3 regions of the Ferdinandcohnia sp. Marseille-Q9671 genome follow, and region 3 is predicted to be linked to each of the others. Evidence: riboswitches for the same ligand, from Rfam matches in the RefSeq annotation. Region 3 holds a riboswitch; each other region holds the start of a gene.
The links. A riboswitch is a leader RNA that binds a small molecule or an ion and turns the genes downstream of it on or off. The one in region 3 is predicted to bind S-adenosylmethionine.
Positions count from the first base shown of each region.

Region 1: it holds a riboswitch for S-adenosylmethionine, as region 3 does, so the genes downstream of both, ACWNMY_RS12150 (MetQ/NlpA family ABC transporter substrate-binding protein) here and ACWNMY_RS00080 (hypothetical protein) in region 3, are expected to answer to the same signal.
Region 2: it holds a riboswitch for S-adenosylmethionine, as region 3 does, so the genes downstream of both, ACWNMY_RS06165 (methionine biosynthesis PLP-dependent protein) here and ACWNMY_RS00080 (hypothetical protein) in region 3, are expected to answer to the same signal.

Region 1 covers NZ_CDRJTA010000002.1:95,453-98,924, reverse strand. The annotation lists gene ACWNMY_RS12160 (methionine ABC transporter permease) at 77-745, opposite strand; gene ACWNMY_RS12155 (methionine ABC transporter ATP-binding protein) at 751-1,764, opposite strand; gene ACWNMY_RS12150 (MetQ/NlpA family ABC transporter substrate-binding protein) at 1,844-2,659, opposite strand; SAM riboswitch class I at 2,773-2,884, opposite strand; gene ACWNMY_RS12145 (PPC domain-containing DNA-binding protein) at 3,034-3,472, shown strand, end outside.
Region 2 covers NZ_CDRJTA010000001.1:1,193,015-1,196,486, forward strand. The annotation lists gene ACWNMY_RS06160 (acyl-CoA dehydrogenase family protein) at 1-1,042, opposite strand, end outside; SAM riboswitch class I at 1,250-1,356, shown strand; gene ACWNMY_RS06165 (methionine biosynthesis PLP-dependent protein) at 1,437-2,558, shown strand; gene metC (cystathionine beta-lyase) at 2,555-3,472, shown strand, end outside.
Region 3 covers NZ_CDRJTA010000001.1:19,575-23,046, forward strand. The annotation lists gene ACWNMY_RS00070 (hypothetical protein) at 1-244, opposite strand, end outside; gene ACWNMY_RS00075 (acyl-CoA dehydrogenase family protein) at 518-1,756, opposite strand; gene ACWNMY_RS00080 (hypothetical protein) at 2,178-2,516, opposite strand; SAM riboswitch class I at 2,738-2,839, opposite strand; gene ACWNMY_RS00085 (hypothetical protein) at 3,104-3,472, shown strand, end outside.

The sequences.
Region 1 (3,472 bases), on a different contig from region 3:
ACACAGGACGTGTCGGTATTTAGTCGAAGATCCTATACTGATGTGCCATTTTCACCGGACCTTTTGAACACCCTCTCTAATCCTTCTTCAAGTTTGCTGCAAGTTTATTACCAATTGTCTGGATAGACTGAACAAGGACAATTAGGATAAATACAGTGGCATACATGACATCCACTTCGTAACGGAGGTGACCAAAGCGATATGCAAGGTCCCCAAGTCCTCCAGCCCCTACAAGTCCAGCCATTGCAGTTGCTCCTATTAAACTGACTGTTGCAATTGTTAGCCCTAGTATAATAGACGGCCTTGCTTCTCTTAGCATGACATTCCAAATAATTTTTCTGGTTTTAATTCCCATTGCTTGATAGGCTTCGACTACACCTGCATCAACCTCGAGTAAAGCGGATTCCATTAATCTCGAAATATAAGGGGCCGTATAAATTACTAACGGAACGATAACCCCTTTTACCCCAATCGTTGTCCCAACAATTAGTTTTGTAAATGGAAGAATGAAAAATAATAGAATAATAAATGGTACAGATCGGATAATATTTATCACTAAATTAAGAGCTTCATAGACCCATTTATTTTCCAATGATTGTCCTGGTCGAGTTAATACGAGGAAAATTCCGAGTGGGATTCCAATAAGTACTGAAAATAATAAGGAGATTCCTACCATCTGGAAGGTTTCCACTACTGACTTTCCAATAACGGGTAACCATTCTGTAAATTCTGCAAATCGATTCATGTCTTTTATCCCTCCAGATTCTCAATCCCGACTCCATTTTCCTTTAAAAATTGAAGTGAAGAGTCGATCTCACTTTGTTCTCCCATTAAATGAACAACTAAATTTCCAACAATACCATTTTTCAGTTCAATAATATTTGCTGTTAAAATGTTTGGTTTAATAGCAAACTTCTTACTCACTGTTGCTAATAGCGGCTGACCAGTGGACTCTCCTACAAATGTGAGTCGTGTAACTGCCCCAGACACCTTTAACTGTTTAATAAGAGAATCGGAAAGTTTTCGTTGTGCGATTGTATTTAAAAACTTCTTTGATGTTTCATGTTTTGGGTTTGTGAATAACTCAATTGCTGTATTTTGTTCAACAACTTTGCCATTCTCCATCACATATACATAGTCACATATTTTTTGAATCACATGCATTTCATGAGTAATCAATAATATTGTAATTCCAAGTTCTTTATTGATTTTTAAAAGTAATTCCAATATGGAGTCTGTTGTCTCAGGATCTAGAGCACTTGTTGCTTCATCACTTAACAACACTTCAGGCTCCTGTGATAGAGCTCTTGCAATGGCAACCCGCTGTTTCTGTCCGCCTGATAATTGACTCGGAAAGGAATTTGCTTTATCTGATAATCCAACAATCTCGAGGTATTTCTCAACTCGCTTAGCCACCTCTTCTTTCGGCACATCCTGCAATTTCAGTGGAATTGCAATGTTGTCATACACGGTTGCTGTTTTAAGCAGATTAAATCCTTGGAAGATCATCCCGATTTTTTTTCTAGTTTCACGAAGATTTTCTTTTGAAAAAGAAGTCGTTTCCTTACCGTTTATATACACTTTTCCACTAGTAGGTCTTTCAAGTAAATTCACACAACGAATTAGCGTACTTTTTCCGGCTCCACTATATCCAATTACACCATGTATGCCGCCCTTCTCTACATGAATGCTCACATTTTTCACGGCTTCAACTTTCCCTTTTTTCGATACAAATTCCTTTGATATGTTTTCTAATACAATCATGGTGTCACTTCCTCTCCTATAAGCTCTAAACCATATAGCATTGCGCCATATGGTTTAGAAATTTTCTTATCAAATCCTATTATTCATCCCAGCTAGGGATAACTGATCCCTTGTATTGCTCCTCGATAAATTTCTTAACCTCATCTGATTGGTACGCTTTTCTTAATTTTTCTAGTACCTTATCATCCTTATTTTCTTCACGTACGACTAGATAGTTTACATAAGGTGAATCCGTTGTTTCTAATGCAATTGAATCCTCTTTTGGATTTAATCCCGCGCCAAGTGCAAAGTTCGTGTTGATGGCGGCAGCGTCTAATTCACCTAATTGTTTCGGAATTTGCGCAGCATCTAACTCAATAAATTCGATTTCTTTTGGATTCTCTTCCAAATCATAAATCGTTGCATTTTCCTTTACATCTTCTTTAACTTTGATTAATCCAGCACTTTCAAAAACGAATAATGCTCTTGATCCATTTGTTGGGTCATTTGGAAGTCCAACCTTTGCACCTTTTGGTAGGTCTTCTAGGCTTTCGTATTTATCTGAGTACACACCCATTGGATTTAATATTGTTTTTCCAACTGTAACTAATTTAGTACCGTGATCCGCATTGAATTTTTCTAAGAATGGTAAATGCTGATAGCTATTTACATCTAAATTTCCTTCATCTAACGCAGTGTTAGGCATTACATAATCAGAGAACACCTTTAATTCAAGCTCTAGGCCATCCTTTGCAGCAACTTCTGCTACCTTCTCCACGATTTCTTCATGTGGTCCAGCAGTAACTCCAATAAGTAGTTTCTTGCTATCTAATTCACTTGAAGCCTCTTCTCCCCCACACGCTGCTAATACACCAACCAATAGTAACAATGATAAAAAGATTGCAATTTTTTTCATTTTGTTTTCCCCCTAGTTTGTTTGTAAGTTGATTTGAAATTCTTATCAGATAAACAAAAAGCCCCTCTTTCAAAAGAAAGAGAGGCATGTGAGCATACGAAAATGTTCGTCCCCCCTTATCTTTCAAAACACAAATGTTTTGCTGGAATTAGCACCTTTTCATGTCGATACATGAACGGTTGCCGAGCTTCATCGGGCCAGTCCCTCCGCTACTCTTGATAAGAGAATTTCAAATATGAAGTTTTTTAACTTTATAGTTTTTAAATTTACAGGATAATGTTATGATTGTCAATAATTTTTGAAACATTTTAATTGTTACACTATTATTTTATTAGAATAATAGTACGAGCACAAAAAAAGGAGATTAAGATCTAATGAATGGGAATGTGAGAGCAAATTACGCAGTAGGAAATACAGGCAAAACGGTAACTGCTAGATTATTACCAGGTACAGATTTACTAACCGGAATCGAGGAACTTTGTAAGAAGACAGACATAACATACGCTTCAATTGTTACTTGTTTTGGCAGCTTTCGAAAAGCAGGATATTTCTATTTAGTTCCAAAGCCCGAGAGCAAGGCTGGTGCTGGATATGGAGAATTAACTACTATAGAAGGACCCGTCGAGTTTCTAAATGGTACTGGGATTGTATGTATGCGAGATGGGATTTACGAGACACATTTGCATGGTACATTTTGTGATAAGGAAGGAAAGGTATATGGTGGACATATGGTCAAAGGGGAAAATCCGGTCATCACTGTTGACCTCATCTTGTCTGAGATAGTAGATGTTGACCTTTACCGTAGATTTGATG
Region 2 (3,472 bases), 1.2 Mb from region 3:
TTTTTTGTGATAAGCTCCGAGCACCTACTACTCTCATAGCTAAGTCTACAACTACTATCGCCGCATTTGTAACAGCAAGTTTTACTGCACCTAATTCAGGTGTTAACTTATTTCGTTGTTCTTCACTTGATTCGTCCCACTGTTTTGCGACCGAATGTAGAAAATGTCTTGCTCTCATTAATTCTAATTCCATTTCCCCTATCTTTTGTTGCACATTTGGTAAGTCAAAAATGGAACCTTTAATACTATTTGGAGAATAGTCTTTTGCGAAATTAATCGCATAGGATTGGGCAGCTTGTGCTATGCCCAGGTAGCAAGCTGGAATATGAAGTAACCATCCGGATGCGCTCCTTTGACCAGGTTCAGCCAATTGGACTAGATATTCTTCATCCACTTTGACGTTATTTAATACTAAATCATGACTTCCTGTCCCTCGCATGGCGATACTATCCCAGGTTTCTTCTATTTCTAATCCTGCACTAGATTTAGGGATTAAGAAAAAACCCACTTCATCACTTTCTGGAATCGTCGCTGTCACGTTAAAATAATCGAGTATTGGAGACATAGTTGAGAAGGTTTTTACGCCGTTAATTACCCACCTGCCACCTTCTTTCACAGCAGTTGTTGTAGGCTTCCCTCCACGAGTGGGACTCCCGGTTTGTCGCTCTGATGCACAATTATTTATTAGTGCCCCATCCTTAACATCCCTAAATACCATCTGTAGCATTGATTCTTTCCACGGCTTTTTTTCTCCAAGATCTTTAACGATTCCCATGTGCCAACCTATTGATAAAGCCGTTGATCCATCGCCTCTTGCAATATACTCTTGAAAATGAACAAAGTCATAAAGAGAGATTCCTTCCCCACCATATTCTTTTGGTAAGGTTAATGAGGTATATCCAGAGCTTTTGAGCTCAGAAATATTTTCAAACGGAAAACTCATTTCTTCATCAATCTTTGCTGCCTTTGATAAAAAACGTTGGGACAATTCCTCCATTAATTGGAGCCGTTCCTCCATTCTATTTACATCTTGAAATCTCATAATACAATCATCACCCTTGTCTTTATTCTTATTGCGAAACATATAACATACTAATCCTATCGGTTTTTATATATAACCTTTATTATACAGTTATTTATGTTTTGTACCAATAAAGTTTTATAATTTTTTTGGGAATTTCTATTGTATTTTTTTTCTATATGTACTAAAGTTAAAAAAAATTGTTTTTTTCGAAAATTTCATATTTCATTCTTATCAAGAGAGACGGAGGGATTTGGCCCAATGATGTCTCAGCAACCAACCTGGTTAGGTCCGGTGCTAATTCCAATAGGTTACAACTACCTTGAAGATAAGAGGATTCTCAATATTAACTAGGGACCTTCTTCTTACAGAAGGTCCTCATTTTTTTATTTTTTTAGAGAGAAGGATGAATAACATGACAAACAGAAGTTTGGAAACAAGATTAGTACAATTAGGTAATAAGAGTGATAAGACAACAGGGGCAGTTAACCCTCCCATTTATTTATCAACTGCATATCAGCATGATGGCCTTGGTCAGTCGACTGGATACGACTATACGCGTACGAAAAATCCAACCCGTACAATATTGGAAGATGGAATCGCGAATTTAGAGTCAGGTGACCGCGGATACGCATGCAGTTCTGGAATGGCTGCCATTCAATTAGTCCTTTCTCTATTTCGTTCTGGGGATGAACTAATTGTTCCTGAAGATGTCTATGGTGGCACATTCCGTTTACTAGAATATTATTCAAATACTTATGATATTCAAACAACCTATTCACCTTTTAAAGATATTAACGAGACAGAGAAGTTAATAACACAGAAAACAAAGGCCATTTTCATTGAAACTCCCTCTAACCCACTAATGCAAGAAATTGATATTAAGGTGTACGCACAGCTTGCACAAGACTTCAACTTATTACTTATTGTTGATAACACCTTTTTAACACCTATTTTTCAAAGACCACTCGAATTAGGGGCAGATATTATAATTCATAGCGCTACTAAATATATAGGGGGCCATAATGACGTATTAGCAGGTATTGTCGTGGCCAAAGGAGACACTATTTGCGAGAGGTTATCTACCCTTCATAACGCAACTGGTGCTGTCCTTTCTCCTTTTGATTCTTGGCTCTTAATAAGGGGGATAAAAACACTTTCTTTACGAATGAAAAAACATGATGAAAATGCAAAGAAAATCGTTGAGTATTTACGTGATGAACCTCTGGTTACCGACGTTCTATACCCAGGGAAAGGTGGCATGCTTTCATTTCGGTTAAAGGAAAGCAAATGGATTAGCCCCTTTTTAGAAAATTTACAATTGATTACCTTTGCGGAAAGTCTGGGTGGTGTTGAAAGTTTTATCACATACCCTACGACACAGACACATGCAGATATTCCAGAAGAGGAACGAAAACGTCGTGGAATTTCTGATACCTTATTACGATTTTCTGTTGGTATTGAAGAGGCGGAAGACTTAATTACGGATTTAAAACATGTATTTTCTATATTAGTTCAGGAGGTTAATGTTTTATGAGCACCTACAAAACTAAATTAGAAACAAAGTTTATTCATTCCTCATTAGGCGTTGAGCAAAAAACAGGTGCGGTAAACACTCCTATTTATTTATCATCGACCTTTCATCAAGAAAGCTTTGATAAATTCGGTCCATTTGATTATAGTAGGTCGGGAAATCCGACTAGACAGGCCCTAGAACAGGCAATTGCCGAATTAGAGGGTGGTTCAAGAGGTCTCGCATTTGCATCTGGCATGGCAGCCATTTCTTCTGCGTTTATGTTACTTACTTCAGGTGACCATGTTGTTATTTCCGAAGATGTGTATGGTGGAACTTATCGTTTTGTTACTGAAGTATTAAATAAATACATGATTGATCATACCTTTGTAAATATGACAAATTTAGAAGAGGTATGTAGGGCTGTCCGACCAAATACAAAAGTTATTTACATGGAAACTCCATCAAATCCTTGTTTGAACATAACAGATATTGAAGGGGTTGTAAAAATTGCCAAGCAAAATCATTGCTTAACTTTTCTCGATAACACCTTTATGACACCACTTTATCAAAATCCAATTGAGTTAGGCGTAGACATTGTGTTACATAGCGCAACAAAGTTTTTATCAGGACATAGTGATATTATCGCTGGATTAGCTGTAACAAAAACGGAAGAACTTGGTGAAAAATTAGCCTTTATTCAAAATTCGTTTGGGGCTATTTTAGGTGCACAGGATTCATATCATTTAATCCAAGGAATTAAAACATTAGGTGCTAGGTTAAAACAATCATCAGAATCTGCACATATAATTGCAAATTATCTTAAGGATCACCCATTAGTTGAAGATGTTTTTTATCCAGGCTTACCTTCTCATCCAGGGTATGATATACACAAAAAACAATCAAAAGGCTTCGGGGCTGTTCTTTCGTTCCGATTA
Region 3 (3,472 bases):
TACGGACTGATTCTTTCTCACCATATAGGAGTGAATAGTTGTACAACTCATCGTATAGTTCTACTAAAGTATGGACGGCATCTATCGGTATACTTGTACGATTCTCCCATTCATCCGCACAAATGGTGAGTGCCTTAATTAACCTTTCATACTCCTTTTCATGATAACCATTCCCCATTCGCAGCTCTACAAGTAAATTAATCTCTGAACGTTCAAATGCTTCTATTATCTCTTTATCTTTCACAATCTCACCCTCCTCTGAAAAGGCCACGTACTACCTTGCAGCAGTTTATGCACAACTAACTTTTGGAATTACTCCAAGTAGGAATTTCCCTCCTGAGTTATATTGGAGGGATATTCCTATTTAATTTTCACAATGAAACATTTTACAGATTTATTAGTATTTTCCATATATATTTTAACACATGAACCTGGTGCTGTATTTTTGTATTGAAACTGCCATTAGGAATGAGTCATAAGTTCTAAGTATCTTTCACACTTTAAATCTTCACAGAAATCAATTCTTCCCCACATGCCATACATACGGTGGGCGTGTTTGATTAACAGCATAATCCCCTATGACTCTTTCTTTATAGATAAGAGGATTATGTGAAGCAATGGTTCGTGCATTCCGCCAATATCGATCAAAGCTTTTGGTTTGTAATGTGGCCGAAGCACCTAATGCGTCGAACAATACTTCTGTTGCATCAAGCGTTAATCTAGTAACCACAATTTGAGCTTGCGAGACTTCAATTTCTGCTTCGTTATTTATCAATTCTTCATGTTCAACGTTTCCAGCAAGATGAAGCTCATACGCCCTTTGCAAAGACTCAGCTGCTTTTAGAACAATTGCTCCAGAGGAATAGGCTAAGCTATGAACCTTTCCGACCACTTGCAGAACTTGCGGGTCTTCACTTGAACGTGCAGCTGTTGAATGAGTATACGTTCTTTTGCGCTCTGCTACAGCTTTCGAAACGTCATTTGCAGCCGCACGGGCAATTCCAGCTAGAGTAGCTAAATGCATCATTTGGAAAAAGGCAGCTTGATATTTAGCATTAAACTCCTCCGTTAGAATGTCACTTTCCTTAATTGGAACATTCGTAAATATTGTTGTTCCACTACCAGTCAATTTTTGTCCAAAGCCGTCCCAATCATCAATTACGTCGACTCCAGTTGCATATCTTGAGATAACAGCAAAGACTTTAGTGACTTCCTCTCGGGTTGCCAAAACAAGAATCCAATCGGCATAAATCGTGCCCGTCGAATAATATTTTGTACCGTTCAAAAATAGCTTTTCTCCTTCTCCTTTTGTCACGTTCGTTAAGAAGGTGCCAGCCTTTGCGCCACCAACTTCAGACCATGCATTTCCAACAATATCTCCCTCTAAAATACGCTTTATCCACGTACTTCTTTGTTCACCCTTTGGTGAATTCAACACCATCTCAACAAATGCAAAATGTGCCCGCAGTGCTTGTGGTAGATTCGAATCCGCCTCTGCTAACTCAATAAGCAGATTAAATAACTCTGGGATTGTTGCACCCAATCCCCCTTCTTCACGTGGAATCCGAATAGCTCCGAAACCAGCTTCCTTTAACAAATTTATCTCCTCAAAAAGTAATTTCCTATCATTCTCTCGTTGAACCGCCCCTTCACGTATTTGTTGAAAAACGCCTCTGTACCTTGATGCCAATTGTTCATAACTATCACTAGGGGCACTCCCCCATACACCTCTTGCTTTTTCCAATGTTACTGTCATATTCTCTTCCTCCATATAAGTTATTTAAAATAATAAAATGATAGAAGCTATACGCTTTATAAGCTTGTTTATAACGTGATCTTAATGAGACCTATTACATCACCCCCTTCAAAAAGCACTTGGTTAAAGTACCCCTGATCATACTGCGGACTCCTTCAATAAAAAAACACCTCTCTTTTCAAGTCTTGAATGAAAAGAAAGATGCCTTTAGTTGTCTAATCGGCAGATATATAATTGTCTATTTCTATGGATAAGTAACATATAAGTTTTATTCACCTCGTGACTTTTGCCTTGCTTTATGAATAAATGAACATTCATGTTGATCTCTAGAAAAATACTAAAAGTGTGGCGGAAATAATTGCAGTCTTTGGCCAATAAAGTTAAATCAGCCCTTTTGCTGACCTACTAATTTTTTCCCATTTTACAATCTAATATTTTTTCGGTCTAAAAAGTTCTGAAGCTCTCTTGTTAGCCCTCCATTTCCAAATCGTATAAATTTATCACGTTCCTGTTTCATTCCTTCTTCTAACGTGTAATCTAGAAAAGCCAAAAGATAGATACGACGGTAATGGATATTGATCATCCCATTTTCAAAAAACCAAGAATCAATCGTATTAAAAACACCTCTATTTACCCCATACTGGCTATTACACCATTTATAAAATTGTAAATCAGGAAGATTCAGATGTTCACTTTGCTCAAATGAATAATCTTCTCTTGTCTTTACACGTATCCTAGTAGATCTTAATTGTTTTTGCATGTTGAATACCCTCCTTTGTTTGTTTCCTCTCAGGAATCACCACTACACACTTTCCCACAAAAAAACACCAAAAACACTGTGAATGATACTTCTAACAGTGCCTTTGGTGGTCCAAACAGCAAAATATTTTATTATTTAACTTTCCATTTTAAGTTCAATCAGAAAACTAAAAAACCCCTTCTAAAAATAAGAAGAGGTTGTATGAATTAATTCCATGACTCTCCTTATCTTTCAAGCGTACGCTTGCTGGATTTGGCACAGTACTTAATAAGTCTGTTGCCGAGGTATCCTTGGGCCAGTCCCTCCACCTCTCTAGATAAGTTAAATTTCCAAATTATTTAATTATTTAATTATTTAATACTATAATTCATTTTAAAAACATCGTCAATCGTTTTTGAGTGAAAATCTATTCAGTGATTTTCAATGGCCTGGCAGACCGGAAAAAAGTGTAATTGGAATGATAGTAACTTAAATAGCTATATAGGATGAAGGTATATTTACTAAATTTAAAAATTCAGTCAATTGTTGGGAACTTTATCAGTTATAAATCGTAAGGTAAGATAACAGTTTACTTTTGGAGGTGGAATATGAAAAACATAACTTATGGTTATGAAAATAGGATGATTTATTTGGTAATCGGAATATGTTTCGCTATTTTTGCACCATTATCTCTTTTATTTGTTCCGCAGACAGTTGCTGAAATTGCACACGATAAACCAGGGATATGGCAAGTTTTTGTACCCAAAAGTATCTTTTATCTCTATGGTGTCGGTTATCTCCTTTTATTTTTATCTATGATGCTCCTGTTTTTATTGAACAATAAGAAGGTCTCCATTACATTAAGTATTATTTTTATTATTCTGGGCATTGTCCCATTTTTTGTAGCTGCTCAAGCAAATACTACATTTTCTTATGATTCGATTTCTCACACTCCCCCTCTCAAATTCCAAAGCCAC